DNA from 4 places in the Kosakonia sp. SMBL-WEM22 genome. Region 1 is predicted to be linked to each of the others. Evidence: predicted binding sites of a transcription regulator. Region 1 holds the regulator's gene; each other region holds the start of a gene.
The links. The regulator CRP, encoded in region 1, controls carbon source genes, mostly activating them, when cyclic AMP is high. The targets are predictions, from matches to a motif close to ATGTGANNNNNNTCACAT.
Positions count from the first base shown of each region.

Region 2: a site for CRP is predicted at 1,400-1,417, ahead of HF650_RS00760 (PTS mannitol transporter subunit IICBA). Genes of this name have one in related genera too.
Region 3: a site for CRP is predicted at 2,104-2,121, ahead of HF650_RS02960 (glycine dehydrogenase). Genes of this name have one in related genera too.
Region 4: a site for CRP is predicted at 2,107-2,124, ahead of uxuA (mannonate dehydratase). Genes of this name have one in related genera too.

Region 1 covers NZ_CP051488.1:4,535,881-4,539,597, forward strand. Annotated here, with positions in the region: gene HF650_RS21880 (phosphoribulokinase) at 1-862, shown strand, start outside; gene HF650_RS21885 (OsmC family protein) at 893-1,297, opposite strand; gene crp (cAMP-activated global transcriptional regulator CRP) at 1,607-2,239, shown strand; gene HF650_RS21895 (YccS/YhfK family putative transporter) at 2,288-3,717, shown strand, end outside.
Region 2 covers NZ_CP051488.1:143,959-147,675, forward strand. Annotated here, with positions in the region: gene HF650_RS00760 (PTS mannitol transporter subunit IICBA) at 1-1,254, opposite strand, end outside; gene HF650_RS00765 (glutathione S-transferase) at 1,909-2,517, shown strand; gene selA (L-seryl-tRNA(Sec) selenium transferase) at 2,609-3,717, shown strand, end outside.
Region 3 covers NZ_CP051488.1:600,095-603,811, reverse strand. Annotated here, with positions in the region: gene HF650_RS02980 (DUF4310 family protein) at 1-155, opposite strand, end outside; gene HF650_RS02975 (DUF4311 domain-containing protein) at 165-941, opposite strand; gene HF650_RS02970 (DUF4312 family protein) at 993-1,289, opposite strand; gene HF650_RS02965 (SFCGS family glycine-rich protein) at 1,292-1,654, opposite strand; gene HF650_RS02960 (glycine dehydrogenase) at 1,665-2,003, opposite strand; gene cybC (cytochrome b562) at 2,866-3,252, opposite strand; gene pmbA (metalloprotease PmbA) at 3,307-3,717, opposite strand, start outside.
Region 4 covers NZ_CP051488.1:4,086,960-4,090,676, forward strand. Annotated here, with positions in the region: gene HF650_RS19650 (class I SAM-dependent methyltransferase) at 1-497, opposite strand, end outside; gene HF650_RS19655 (helix-turn-helix transcriptional regulator) at 610-1,389, shown strand; gene HF650_RS25575 (cold-shock protein) at 1,429-1,617, opposite strand; gene cspA (RNA chaperone/antiterminator CspA) at 1,628-1,840, opposite strand; gene uxuA (mannonate dehydratase) at 2,202-3,269, shown strand; gene HF650_RS19670 (ATP-binding protein) at 3,290-3,717, opposite strand, start outside.

The DNA of each region.
Region 1 (3,717 bases):
CAAACATCCGGTCATCGCCGTCACTGGCTCCAGCGGCGCGGGAACCACCACCACCAGCCTCGCCTTTCGTAAGATCTTCGCCCAACTCAACATGCACGCGGCGGAGGTGGAAGGCGACAGCTTTCATCGTTATACCCGTCCGGAAATGGACATGGCGATCCGCAAAGCCCGCGATCTTGGGCGGCACATCAGCTATTTTGGCCCGGAAGCGAACGACTTCGGCCTGCTGGAGCAGACCTTCAGCGAGTATGGCCAGAGCGGCCAGGGCCAGGCGCGGAAATATCTCCATACTTACGATGAAGCCGTGCCGTGGAATCAGGTGCCAGGAACCTTTACCCCATGGCAGCCATTGCCGGAACCGACCGATGTGCTCTTCTACGAAGGGCTGCACGGCGGTGTGGTGACGCCGCAGCACGATGTGGCGCGTCACGTCGATCTGCTGGTGGGCGTGGTGCCGATTGTTAACCTGGAGTGGATCCAGAAGATGATCCGCGACACCAGCGAGCGCGGTCACTCCCGGGAAGCAGTGATGGATTCGGTAGTGCGCTCAATGGAGGATTACATCAACTACATCACGCCGCAGTTCTCCCGCACTCATCTCAACTTCCAGCGCGTTCCTACCGTCGATACCTCCAACCCCTTCGCCGCCAAAGGCATCCCTTCTCTGGATGAGAGCTTTGTGGTGATTCATTTCCGCAATCTGGAGGGGATCGACTATCCGTGGCTGCTGGCGATGTTGCAGGGCTCGTTTATCTCGCACATGGATACGCTGGTGGTGCCGGGTGGCAAAATGGGGCTGGCGATGGAGCTGATTATGACGCCGCTGGTGCAACGGCTGATGGAAGGTAAAAAGATTAAATAACCCGGCGGAAAGCGCCGCCGGGCGAGCTTATCAGGCTTCTACCACTTCGTAGGAGTGGGTAATCTTAACCGCTTTTTCCAGCATCAGCGCCACGGAGCAGTACTTCTCAGCCGAGAGGTCGACCGCGCGGGATACCGCAGCGTCTTTCAGCGCTTTGCCGGTAACGATGAAGTGCAGGTTGATATGGGTAAAGTAGCGCGGCGCTTCTTCCCGGCGCTCGGAGGTCAGCTTCACTTCGCAATCGGTGACGTCATGACGCCCTTTTTGCAGGATCGACACTACGTCAATCGCGCTGCAACCCCCGGCGGCCATTAAGACCATCTCCATCGGGCTGGGAGCTTTGTCCCCGGAGTTGCCATCCATCAAAATTTGGTGGCCGGATGCGGACTCACCAAGGAACGTTAACCCTTCCACCCATTTCACTCGTGCCTGCATTTTCATCACTCCGGTATGGCAAATTTTTTCACAGATTACGCGTACATAACAAAACGCGCAACGGAAGGCGACCTGCGTCATGCTGAAGCGAGACACCAGGAGACAGGCGCCAAAAGCTATGCTAAAACAGTCTACATGCTACAGAGAAACATTGACGTTACGAATGTACGCAAGGGATATCATACATTAGAGACCGCAGATGTCGCTGACGGTCCACTTCCCGGGACTTGGGAAGCTTTGATTGCAACCCCAGAAGCTGAATGATTCACGCCGTTTCTGGAGCCAGCTTATAACAGAGGATAATCGCGCATGGTGCTTGGCAAACCGCAAACAGACCCGACTCTCGAATGGTTCTTGTCTCATTGCCATATTCATAAGTACCCGTCGAAGAGCACGCTGATTCACCAGGGTGAAAAAGCGGAAACGCTGTATTACATCGTTAAAGGCTCAGTGGCAGTGCTCATCAAGGATGAAGAGGGTAAAGAGATGATCCTCTCTTACCTCAACCAGGGCGATTTTATTGGTGAACTGGGCCTGTTTGAAGAGGGTCAGGAGCGCAGCGCCTGGGTTCGCGCCAAGACCGCCTGTGAAGTGGCGGAGATCTCCTACAAAAAATTCCGTCAGCTTATCCAGGTGAACCCGGATATTCTGATGCGCCTCTCCTCGCAGATGGCGCGTCGCCTGCAGGTGACCTCGGAGAAAGTCGGTAATCTGGCGTTCCTCGACGTGACCGGCCGTATTGCTCAGACTCTGCTGAACCTGGCGAAACAGCCGGACGCCATGACCCACCCGGACGGTATGCAAATTAAAATTACCCGTCAGGAGATCGGTCAGATCGTCGGTTGCTCCCGCGAAACGGTTGGTCGCATTCTGAAAATGCTCGAAGATCAAAACCTGATCTCCGCCCACGGTAAAACTATCGTCGTCTACGGTACGCGTTAATCTGCAAAATGGCGCATCGCTCATGCGGTGCGCCATTTTTGTTTTCCCATGTGGCGCAGGCTGATTTACCACCCCGAAATCAACTACGCACTGCGACAAACGCTGGTGTTATGCCTGCCTGTGGCGGTTGGGCTGCTGCTTGGTCATCTGCAACAGGGGCTTCTCTTCTCGCTGGTTCCCGCCTGCTGCAATATTGCGGGTCTCGATACCCCACATAAACGCTTCTTCAAACGCCTGATTATCGGCGGCTCGCTGTTTGCCGGCTGTAGCCTGGCGGTGCAGCTTCTGCTGGCAGAGAATCTTCCGCTACCGGTAATCATGACGGTGTTAACCCTGCTGCTGGGCGTGACGGGCGAAATCAGCGCGCTGCATGGCCGCTTGCTTCCCGCGTCTCTCATTGCCGCCATTTTTACCCTCAGCCTCGCCGGGAACATGCCGGTGTGGGAGCCGCTGCTGATCTACACCCTCGGCACCTTGTGGTACGGGCTCTTTAACTGGTTCTGGTTTTGGCTGTGGCGCGAACAGCCGCTGCGTGAATCTCTCAGTTTGCTCTACCGGCAACTGGCGGAGTATTGCGAAGCGAAATATAGCCTGTTAACCCAGCATGTCGATCCGGAAACCGCGCTGCCGCCGCTGCTTGACCGCCAGCAGAAAGCGGTGGATCTGATTAGCCAGTGTTACCAGCAGCTGCATATGTTGGCAGCCAATCAGAACAATGACTACAAGCGCCTGCTACGTGTCTTCCAGGTCGCGTTGGATCTGCAGGAACATATCTCTGTCAGCCTGCATCAGCCGGAAAAGGTGCAGAAACTGGTCGAACAGACCCACGCCGAGCAGGTGATTCGCTGGAATGCACAAACTGTCGCAGCTCGCCTGCGCGTGCTGGCGGATGACATCCTCTACCATCGCTACCCGACCCGCTTCACCATGGAGAAGCAGGTTGGCGCACTGGAAAAAATTGCCCGTCAGCACCCGGATAATCCGGTCGGGCAGTTCTGCGCCTGGCACTTTAGCCGTATCGCCCGCGTGCTGCGCACCCAGCGCCCGCTCTATATTCGCGATTTGATGGAGGATAAGCAGGAGCGTCTGCCGCTGATCCCGGCACTGAAAAGTTATCTGTCGCTGAAATCAACCGCCCTGCGCAATGCCGCGCGCATCAGCGTGATGCTCAGCATCGCCAGTCTGATGGGCAGCGCATTAAATCTGCCGAAACCCTACTGGATCATGATGACGGTGATGGTGGTAACGCAGAACGGCTACGGCGCGACGCGGGTGCGCATCGTCAACCGTGCCGCCGGCACGCTGGCCGGGCTAGTGGTGGCGGGTATGACGCTGCACTTTCATGTGCCGCTCGGCTTTACATTGGCGGCGATGCTGATGATCACCCTGAGCAGCTATTTGATTATCCGCAAAAGCTACGGCTGGGCGACGGTCGGTTTTACGATTACGGCGGTCTATACCCTGCAAATCCTGACGCT
Region 2 (3,717 bases), 650 kb from region 1:
CGCGCTGTTGGTGACAGAGATGTTGCTCAGACCGGCATCCTGCACTTTCTTACGCAGCACGCCTGCGCCCATGGCGCTGGAACCCATCCCTGCGTCACATGCAACGATGATTTTGCGCACGTGGCTCAGATCGTTAGTCACATCTTTCGTTCCCTGCGCAGTCGCAGCACCTTTGGATTCGGCTTTCATATCCTGCATACGGCGGGTTGCCGCTTCGATATCGTCCTCATCCTCTTTCACTTTGCTGGTTTTCAGCAGGATTGCCGCGATAACGAAGGAGACAATCATGGCTGCGAAAATCGCCGCGAGGTTAGCGAAGTAAGCACCTTTTGGCGTCATCGCCAGTACCGCGAGGATAGATCCAGGAGAAGCCGGGGAGACCAGGCCGCCGTTCAGCACGCTCAGGGTAAAGACGCCGGTCATACCGCCGAGGATCACCGCAATCAGCAGACGCGGGTTCATCAGCACGTACGGGAAGTAAATTTCATGGATCCCGCCGAGGAAGTGAATAATTGCCGCGCCGCCCGCAGACTGCTTCGCGCTACCGCGACCGAAGAACATATAGGCCAGCAGAATGCCCATACCCGGACCCGGGTTTGCTTCAATCAGGAAGAAGATGGACTTGCCGATCTCATGGGACTGCTGAATACCCAGCGGTGAGAAGATACCGTGGTTGATGGCGTTGTTCAGGAAGAGGATTTTCGCCGGCTCAACGAAGATGGAGGCCAGCGGCAGCATGTCGTGAACCACCATAAAGTTCACGCCCGCAGCGAGCGCTTTCGAGAGCACTTCCACCGCCGGGCCAATCGCCAGGAACGCCAGAATGGCGAGGATCATGCCGATAATGCCAGCGGAGAAGTTGTTCACCAGCATTTCAAAACCGGACTTGATCTTACCGTCGACGGCTGCGTCAAATTTCTTGATGCAGTAGCCGCCCAGTGGGCCGGCGATCATCGCGCCGAGGAACATCGGCATATCCGCGCCTACGATCACGCCCATGGTGGTGATCGCACCGACCACGCCGCCGCGATCGCCGCCCACCAGACGACCGCCGGTAAAACCGATCAGCAGCGGCAGCAGGTAGGTGATCATTGGGCCAACGAGTTTCGCCAGCGTCTCGTTAGGTAACCATCCCGTTGGTATAAACAGGGCGGTGATAATCCCCCACGCGATAAAGGCGCCGATATTCGGCATCACCATATTGCTCAGGAAACGACCAAAGCTTTGCACCTTGATCTTGATATCGGATGACATAGAACACCCCTTCTTATGTTTGCTAGCGCACAGGCCGGAAGCCCGAGGTTTATTGTTAATGTGGCGGCAGAGGTAGCCGGACCTGAATTGTCTGTGATGCGGAATCTGGCACCGAATCATTAACCTGTCCAGATGACACACTTTTATGTGATCTTGATCACGCTAACGCCGGGGGTTATCCACCATTCATAGTGATTTGCGTCACAAAAAATGAGTGTAAAAAAAGAACAATGCGCAGGTTTTGCACGGAATTGGGTGATAATTGTGATTTGTGTCACATATTGCTTTCGGCTGTTTGTTATTTATTTGTGACGAACATCACAAGATATTTTTCCCGGAAAATTCTGAACGTGATCGACCGCAAAGGGCATCTTTTCAAAAAGCCCTGGTTGTAACTCCCTTTCACCCTTCAACCAGTAACAATCCTGTGGCAAGAAATTGGCAGCGTAAGGCAAAGCGTATTTGCGTCCGCTTTTACGCTTTAAGAGAGACGCTGTTATTAAGGGGCGCGCCTGGTTTTAGTTTCCCGCAGGTGAAAAGGACTATTTTATCTCTACAAGCGACGTCAAGGGGATTGAGTGCCTCGCTGTACAACACCCGCATGTGACGTACACTCTTTTTTATCCCTGCGGCAAATTTAAAAAGGACACGGCAATGAAACTGATCGGCAGCTACACCAGCCCCTTTGTACGCAAAATCTCCGTCATACTGCTGGAAAAAGGTATTACCTTCGAATTTATCAATGAGCAGCCCTACAGCGCAGAGAGCGGCGTCGGTCACTACAATCCGCTCGGCAAAGTGCCGGCGCTGGTCACCGATGAGGGGGAGGTGTGGTACGACTCACCGATCATTGCGCAATACATTGACCTGCTCGGCGCAGAGCCGCCGATGCTGCCGGACGATGCTAAGGCGGCGCTGAAAATCCGCCAGCTGGAAGCGCTGGCCGACGGCATTATGGATGCTGCGCTGGTCTCGGTGCGGGAATTAGCCCGCCCGGTAGAGCAGCAATCGCAGGCGGAGCTGCTGCGCCAGCGGGAGAAAGTCTCTCGCGGGCTGGATGCGCTGGAGAAGTGCCTGCAAGAGAGCGAGCTCGACGTCGGCACGCTCAACCTGGCAACTATCGCCATTGCCTGCGCCATCAGCTACCTCAACTTCCGCCGCGTCTCGCCAGGCTGGAACGTCAATCGCCCGCTGCTGGTGAAGCTGGTGGAAAATCTCTTTCAGCGTGAAAGCTTTGCCCGCACGGAACCGCCCAAGGCATGATCGGGGTTATGCCCGCCTGAGAAAATCGCTGTACAATCCCCTCACGTCAACACCCCTGACGGGAGGGGTAACTCCACAGCCGGGCCTTTTCATGACAACTCTTTACAGCCAGATTCCTTCGACCGATCGCCTGTTACGTGACGAGGCGTTCGCACCGCTGTTAACCACCTATGGCCACAGCCGCGTCACGCAAACCCTGCGTCAGTTGCAGGACGACGCGCGCGCGGAGATCCGCGACGCCCAGCGCTTGCCAGCGTGGTGTGAAAACTGGGCGCAGGCTGCGTTACAGCGCCTGGCGCAGGAGAACAGCCGCGCGCTGCGCCCGGTGTTTAACCTCAGCGGCACGGTGCTGCACACTAACCTCGGGCGCGCGGTGCAGTCGCAGGCGGCGATAGAGGCGGTGACGACGGCGATGAGCTCGGCGGTAACGCTGGAGTACGATCTCGACGGCGCCGGGCGCGGCCATCGCGATCGCGCCATCGCGGCGCTGCTTTGCCAGTTAACCGGCGCGGAAGATGCCTGCATCGTCAACAACAATGCCGCGGCGGTGCTGCTGATGCTGGCGGCAACATCGGCCGGTGGTGAAGTGGTGGTATCGCGCGGCGAACTGGTGGAGATTGGCGGCGCGTTTCGTATTCCCGATGTGATGCGCCAGGCGGGCTGCATTCTGCATGAAGTGGGCACCACTAACCGCACCCACGCCAAAGATTACCGCCAGGCGATCAACGCCAACACCGCGTCGCTGATGAAAGTTCACACCAGTAACTACCACATTGCAGGCTTTACCAAAGCGGTGGAGGAGGCCGAGCTGGTTGAACTGGCGCAGGAAGCCGACCTGCCGGTGATGGTCGATCTCGGCAGCGGCTCGCTGGTCGATTTAAGTCTCTACGGTTTACCGAAAGAGCCGATGCCGCAGGCGCTGATCGCCGCGGGCGCCAGCCTGGTGAGCTTCTCCGGCGATAAGCTGCTCGGCGGGCCTCAGGCGGGAATTATCGTCGGTAAAAAGGCGCTGATTGAGCAGCTGCAACACCACCCGCTGAAACGCGCGCTGCGGGCGGATAAAATGACCCTCGCGGCGCTGGAAGCCACGCTGCGCCTCTATCTGCACCCGGAAAAATTAACGCAAAACCTGCCGACGCTGCGCTATCTCACCCGCCCAGAGGCGGAGATCCGCGACCAGGCCCAGCGCCTGTGCGACGC
Region 3 (3,717 bases), 1.1 Mb from region 1:
CCCGCGCGCAGCATCGAGACAAACGCCACTTCGTTAAACGCGCCGATGCCGTAGAGGTAGTACATGTGCGTTCCGGCAAAGACGCCGGAGGAGAGCAGGCCAACGAAGATCGGGAATGACCAGTCGGCGTACCAGAAGCCTTTATTCTCTTCCATTGCAGATCCTTATTTGCCGCTCAGCGAGTTGTGGATGAGCTCCAGCCAGTTCGGCGCGCTCAGATGGAATGACTCAATCATTTTCAGATCAAAGCCGCGGAAGAAGGCGCTCAGCACAAACAGGGCGACAATGGCGCTCATCATCACTTTGGTGACGCGGTTCCAGCCGCTCTCTTCCACCCCTTTACCAATCAGGATGCCGAGCACCAGGCCCGGTACGGCGTTGCCCATAATCAGTTGCGCCGCGCCGCCGAACACCGTTGCCCAGAAGCCTGATTTTTTGCCCGCGTCGATCGCCGCCAGCCAGAAGATCACCGGCATGATGGTGTTAACCAGCAAGTTAGCGGCGGGGACCAGCACTTTCACGGCGGTGACTTGCAGCGCTGCCGGCACGGAGGAAGCCGTCAGGTTAAGGAAGGTAACGACCACCATGCCGATCACGCCACAGGCAATCGCCATCTTTTTTGGATCGTGCAGGGTTTCGCCGACGTTGCGGTTTTTGACCATCAGCGCCGCTGCGCCCCAGTTGGGGATGATGCGGTGGTCAACGTCCTGGGTAAACGAACCCGCCGCTACCGACGAAGCCCAGGCGTTAAAGAAGAAGCCTAAACCAAAGGAGAAGTGCGACGCCGGGTCCCCTTCGCAGGAGTTCAGCTCGCCCAGTGTACGAAATGCGCCCATTCCCTGAGTGGTTGGCGCGTGAAACATGCGTGCAGCCCCGGCGCCCACACCGACGCCGACCAGGCCGCCGATAATGAGCGATTTTATTAGTATGAGTAAGAACATCAGTCTGCCCTCTTCTACCCTGCCAGCAACGCCTGCGGGGTATGCGGTAAGTTAGTGCGTGACGAACTCCACCTTGTCGAGATTGATGGCGGTCACGTTGACGGTCACGTCCAGCTCCACGCTGTACGAGCGTCTTTCGCGACGCAAAAAGAGGAACAGAAAGGCCTCTTTGCGCGTCGTTTCCTGCGCCTGAACGACCTGCACATCCTGTGGCTCAATACGCAGTAAAATGTGCGGCGACGCCTTCATCACCGCGGCCTGAACATGGTTCAGCGCGTCAGCAAAGGCGCGCGTTTTGACGTCGCCCTTGCCCTTCACCCTGACCGTGGTGGTGAACTGTTCTTTCATAGTTATGCGCCGTGTTTTTTCTGCCACGCCTGCACCAGGCGCTCGCCTAACTCTTCTTTATCCATAAAGCCAAAACCGAGCACCTTGCACCCTTCGTTGATGGCGGTAACGCCCTCGTCGATGGAGCGCATGCCGTGTTTCGCTTTATAGCCATATTTGTTCTGCGCGGTGATGGCACCTGCGCCGCCGCTGCCGCAAAAGGAGATGCCGAAGGTGGCGTTTTCCGCGTTCATCACATCGCCGAGTTTCATATCTGCCGCCACGCCCGGTACCACTACCGCGCGGCCGCCCGCTTTCTCTACGCCTGCCGCCACTTTCTGCCCTTTGCCCAGGCGGTCGCCAATCACTACGGTAATCTGTTCCATGGTTTGCTCCTTAAAGGTTCTCTTTTGCCACTTCGAAGTGCACTGACAGCAGCCAGGCCTCTTCTTGCGGGAGATTGCCAAACGCCGCCACCACGTCATGGGCGAGGCGCATCGATTCAGGCGAGATCTCATCAAACAGGCTGGCATCCACTTCCGGCAGCGGCTCGCCGGTCACCGACCGGTGAGCCATCGCGCGAAGATGGGAGGTCAGCATCTGCTGCTGCACCGCATTCGGCGTGATGTTCTGCGCATGAAGCAGGGTGTAGACCTGCGACAGCATGCGCTCCGCCAGGGTTGCCGTTTGCGCCGCCTGCATGGTCGCATCGTTCATTACCGCTCCGTTATTCACTCGTCGTACCCCGTTGATGGCTCAGGGATAAAGCTAACGGCGCGAAGGGGGAGTTTGTAGCGAGGAGTTTTCCACTTCGAAGTGGAAACCAGGGGGGCGTTAGTGATCTGCGCCACAAAAAAAGTCCCCAGAGGGATTTTTCACTGAACGGCGGTCACAGAGTTGGGCAATAAGGGCGGGATTGGGCACGTAATGGCGCAGAAAAAAAGGGGCAAGCAGGAGGAGAAAGTGTGAGGGGGATAAGGTTTGCTTATTGGGAGAGCCGCTGGGGTTACGAAACTGCTGAAACCGCGTAGGCCGGATAAGGCGGAGCCGCCATCCGGCAATGTTTGGCGGCATGTTGGATTGGTGGAATGGTTCCGTTCACCACGCGTTCGGGAGTTTCATCCATCTCTTATGCGGTGAACGGGATAAGGGGAGCGCGGCCGCTTCCCTTATCAATCCCCGCGGCCCCGCGAGGAAATCGGTGCTGCGCACTGCGCTCACCTCCCGCGTGCCTGACTGCGGCCGGCTCGACTCGACTTACTCGTTCCATACTGGAACGAGTCCCTGTCTCGGTTCGCCTCTGTCCGCCATCCATGGCGTCCAGACCTTGTCATTCACGCTTCGGTTCGCCGATTTCAGCGGGGACACAACCCCTCGCTGTCATATTGCAGATAAAAGCCGCACCAGTATCGCTGAAAGCGCGTTTTGGTAGGCCGGATAAGCGTGTAACGCGCCATCCGGCAACGGTGCCGCGGAGATAATGCCGGATGGCGGCTGCGCCTTATCCGGCCTACCACGGCGCATCACGCATGCCGGAAAAGGGCATAAAAAAAGGGCCGCCACGGTGAGGTGGCGGCCCTTTTCTGATGGAATTTGGTTAACGGAATTTCTGATGATAGGTATTGCGGGTCCCGGCAATATCTTTTGCTGCGGCCTTCGCCTCTTTCACTTTGCCTTCGTTCGCCAGCTTCAGCGCGCCGTCAATCTGGGTAATCAAAATATCGAAACCGTGGCGGAAATCCTTCATCTCCGGGCTATCCGGCGCTTTACCTTCCAGCTTCGGCGGGGTCTCTTTCTGGGCGTCCTGCGCGGCGGTACGCATTTTCCCTAACGCCTCTTTCAACTCAGAGGCATCGTCGGTTTTCTGCACCACTTTGTAGTTGTCATTCAGCGTTTCCATATCATCTTCAAGGTCAGCGGCAAAGACCGCTGAACCGACAAACAACGACGACACCGCGAGGATCGCTAACAGGTTTTTACGCATTGCTCATTTCCTTTTTATTATCACGCTTAAAGGCGCAGAACGCCGCGCCACGAATTATTGTCCGGCGATCTTCATCTCCGGCAGCAACACTGAACCACACTGGATGTTACTACGCTGTTCAATATCGTCACCGATGGTAACAATATTGCGCCACATATCCTTCAGGTTGCCGGCAATGGTAATTTCGCTCACTGGATACTGAATTTCACCGTTTTCTACCCAGAAACCAGACGCGCCTCGCGAATAATCCCCGGTAATACCGCTCACGCCCTGGCCCATCAGTTCAGTAACCACAAGGCCGGTGCCCATCTCTTTCAGCATCTGCTCAAAACTCAGGCCGCGCCCGGCAATGCGCCAGTTGTGGATACCGCCCGCGTGACCGGTGCTCTTCAGCCCCAGTTTGCGCGCCGCGTAGCTGGTCAGCAGCCACTGCATCAGCACGCCCTCTTTGACGATATCGCGGCG
Region 4 (3,717 bases), 450 kb from region 1:
CGCAACACTTCGATGGTTTGCAGCCAGATATCCAGCACCGGGCGGCCCGGCGAGGTGATATCCATCAGAATGAACTTCCCGCCGGGTTTCAGCACGCGCTGCACTTCACGTAACGCCTGCGGAACATCGTGCCAGTGGTGCGCCGAGTAGCGGCTTATCACCACATCAAATTCGCCGTCGGCAAAGGGCAGCGCTTCCGCAGCACCATGAACAGTGCGCAGGTTGCTTAACTGGCGATCGCTGGCGGCATGGCGCACAACTGCCAGCATCTTCTCCGATAAATCATATGCGGTAACTTCGCGTACCACGCCTGCGGCAACAAAGTTGGCATGCCCTGCGCCGCAACCTAAATCGAGCACGGAGGCTGCCGGTTTTTCACCCAGCCACTGCGCGAGACGCACTAAATCCTCCCCGTGGGAATGTACCTGGCTGCTTAAATAGGCCTGCGCCCGATCGCCAAACTGCTGCTGCGTTAATTGATGATGATTGACGGCCATGCTCTTTTCCTTTTCATGATGAGTGACGACAAACCTGCTCATCAACGACTGTACGACCCTTTTTATAGGGGTACAATATGGCTACTTATACTGGTATTAACAGGTACCACCCATGGAAAACACTCTCTTCGCCGGGCCAAAAGCGCTGGGCGATTTTTTACGATCCCAGCGGGAAAAGACGCTGCCTGCGGATATTGGCCTGCCAGCGCAGGGGCGACGACGTACGCGAGGGTTACGGCGAGAAGAAGTTGCGCAACTGAGCGGCATCAGCACCACCTGGTATACCTGGATTGAGCAGGGGCGCGATATTGTTGTCTCGCCGCAAACCCTGTCGAATATCGCCAACGTATTAAGAATGAAGCCCACCGAGCGGAACTACCTTTTCCATCTGGCGCGGCAGAACGATCCGCAGGAAGAGCATGTAGTGACGGTGGAGAAAGAGGTGCTGGCCTCGGTGCAGCAGATGACGTGCCCCTGCTATCTGCTCGATTTGACCTGGACAATGCTGGCGTGGAACACGGCGGCCGAAGCGCTGTTCAGCGGCTGGCTGGATAGCGATCCGCAGCCAAATATGATGAGTTTTATGTTCCGCCATCCGCTGGCACGCACGCTGGTAGCCGACTGGGAGTCGCGCGCCAGCCGCATTGTGGCGGAGCTGCGCGCCGATGCGATGCACTATCCGCACGACCAGGCCCTGAATAGTTTTGTTGAGCGTTTACGCAGTGAGAGCGAGCTGTTTCGCACCTTCTGGTCGCGCCAGCAGGTGGTGGTGCGCGAAGGCGGCGAGCGGGTGTTTATGCATGCACAGCGCGGAGAGCTGCACTACCGGCAGATAACCTGGCAATTAACCAGTAACCGCTCGGTAAAAATGATTATGTTAGTCGGGGAGTAAAAAGAGGCATAAAAAAAGGCCAGTAAACTGGCCTTTTTATTATTTACGGAATTCCATCGTAACGTTATTTGACTGCATAATCGCGGCGATATTATCAAATGTGATCATTGCTGATTTGCAAAAAATACATTTGGCACCGGCCGGATTTTTCTCAGTCACGTCAAAACTGGAAACTCTGTATTGCGACCCGTGACAGCACGGGCAGCGGAAATGGATATGGTTCGTAATAAAATCGTCCTTAGCGCGGCACTACGTTAGCAGCGGCCGGGCCTTTCGCACCATTTTCAATGGTGAATTCAACTTCTTGATTTTCATCAAGAGTGCGGTAGTTATCGCTCTGGATTGCAGAGAAGTGTACGAATACATCTTTGCTGCCATCTTTAGGAGTGATGAAGCCAAAGCCTTTCTCAGCGTTGAACCATTTTACGATACCCGTCATTTTAGTAGACATGTTTGTTACCCTTTTGTTTTATAGGCCATTTAAGGCGGCAATGGTCTGAAGCATTATTTATCAGCGTATAAAGAGACCCAAAAAGAAGTAACTAACGAGGTACTTAGAGATGAGAGAGACTTTAGTGAACTACTGGCTGGAGATAATGATTATCAAACCGACGAGTCATTAACGCACGGTTATGGCTTAAGGCGCAAGGCTTTATTTAGAAACTTTTGTCAGCATTACGTAAACGTTAGATAAGCAGCGTAACGCGAAAATGCGTTGTGTGAAGAGGATCGCAAAAAAATGCTGAGGCGCACGTTATTATCAATACTAGTATGGCAGTTAAGGCTATGGATTGATAAAGGTGGTAACGAACATGCAAATGACGATGCGCTGGTTTGGGCCAGTCGAAGATAAAATTCCGCTGGCGCATATTCGCCAGGTTCCAGGCGTTGAAGGCGTGGTAGGCGCGCTGTATGACGTGCCGGTCGGTGAAGTGTGGCCGCAGGATAAAGTGCGCGCGCTGGCCGATCAGGTTCAGCAGGCCGGGTTGAAAATGGAGGTGATTGAGAGCGTCAACATCCATGATGACATCAAAATCGGCCTGCCAAGCCGCGATCGCTTTATCGCCAACTACCAGCAAACTATCCGCCATCTAGCGGAGATCGGCATTAAAGTCATCTGCTATAACTTTATGCCGGTGTTCGACTGGATGAAAACCGAGATGAACTACGTCCTGCCAGACGGTTCAGTCACCATGGCGTTTGAGAAGAAAGGCATCGATAAGACGCTGAATGAAGTGGTGAAAGAGGTGCTGGAGAATTCAAACGGTTTCGCGCTGCCGGGCTGGGAGCCAGAGCGGCTGGCGAAAGTGCAGGAGCTGTTTGCCAAATATAAAGATGTCGACGAGAACAAACTGCGCCAGAACCTCGTCTATTTCCTTGAGCGCGTGATCCCGGTGTGCGAAGAGGTCGGCATCAAAATGGCGATTCATCCGGACGATCCGCCCTACTCGATCTTCGGCCTGCCGCGCATCGTGAAAAACCGCGACGATCTCGACTGGATCTGCACCGCCGTCAACTCTGAGGCCAACGGCATCACCTTATGCACCGGCTCCATTGCCGAGGACCCCGATAATAACGTCTACGAAATTCTCGCCGAGTTTACCCGCCGCAGGCGTATCCACTTCGCCCACGTGCGCAATATCAAGCTGATTCAGGATAAGGATTTCTATGAATCGGCGCACCTTTCGCGCTACGGCTCGCTCGATATGTATGAGGTGATGAAAGCCCTGCATGACAACGGCTTCGATGGCTATATCCGCCCGGATCACGGCCGCTTTATCTGGGGCGAAACCGGGCGTCCAGGCTATGGTCTTTACGACCGCGCGCTCGGCGTCACCTATCTGCACGGCTTATGGGAAGCGCTGGAAAAACGGCACTAACTGACCAAAAGCACCGGTGTTTACCGGTGCTCTTCCTCATAGTGGCGCACCTTAAAGCCCTCTTCATCGGCGGGCGGCGCAAAGTAGCGGGTAATCAGCTCAAACTGCGCGTCGGTGGCGGCGAACTCGTGCTCGCCCGCCGCATTGCGCTGGCGCAGGCGCGCTTTACAGGTCTCATCGCTTACCACGAGATAGTGCAACACATGCTGCGCCCCGGACTCCTGAATAATCGACATCATCCACTGACGGCTGGCGACGGTATTGGCGGGAAAATCGAGGATCACATCTACCCCGGCCTGTAACAGGGCAATGACGTGCGGCTTGATTGCTCGCTTAAGCACCGCGGAGTAGTGCACATAATCCTCCACACTGTGCATCGACTCTTTAAACAACAGAGCCAGCCAGCTATCTTCGCTGAGCACCACGCTGCCCGGCGTTTGCGCAAGCG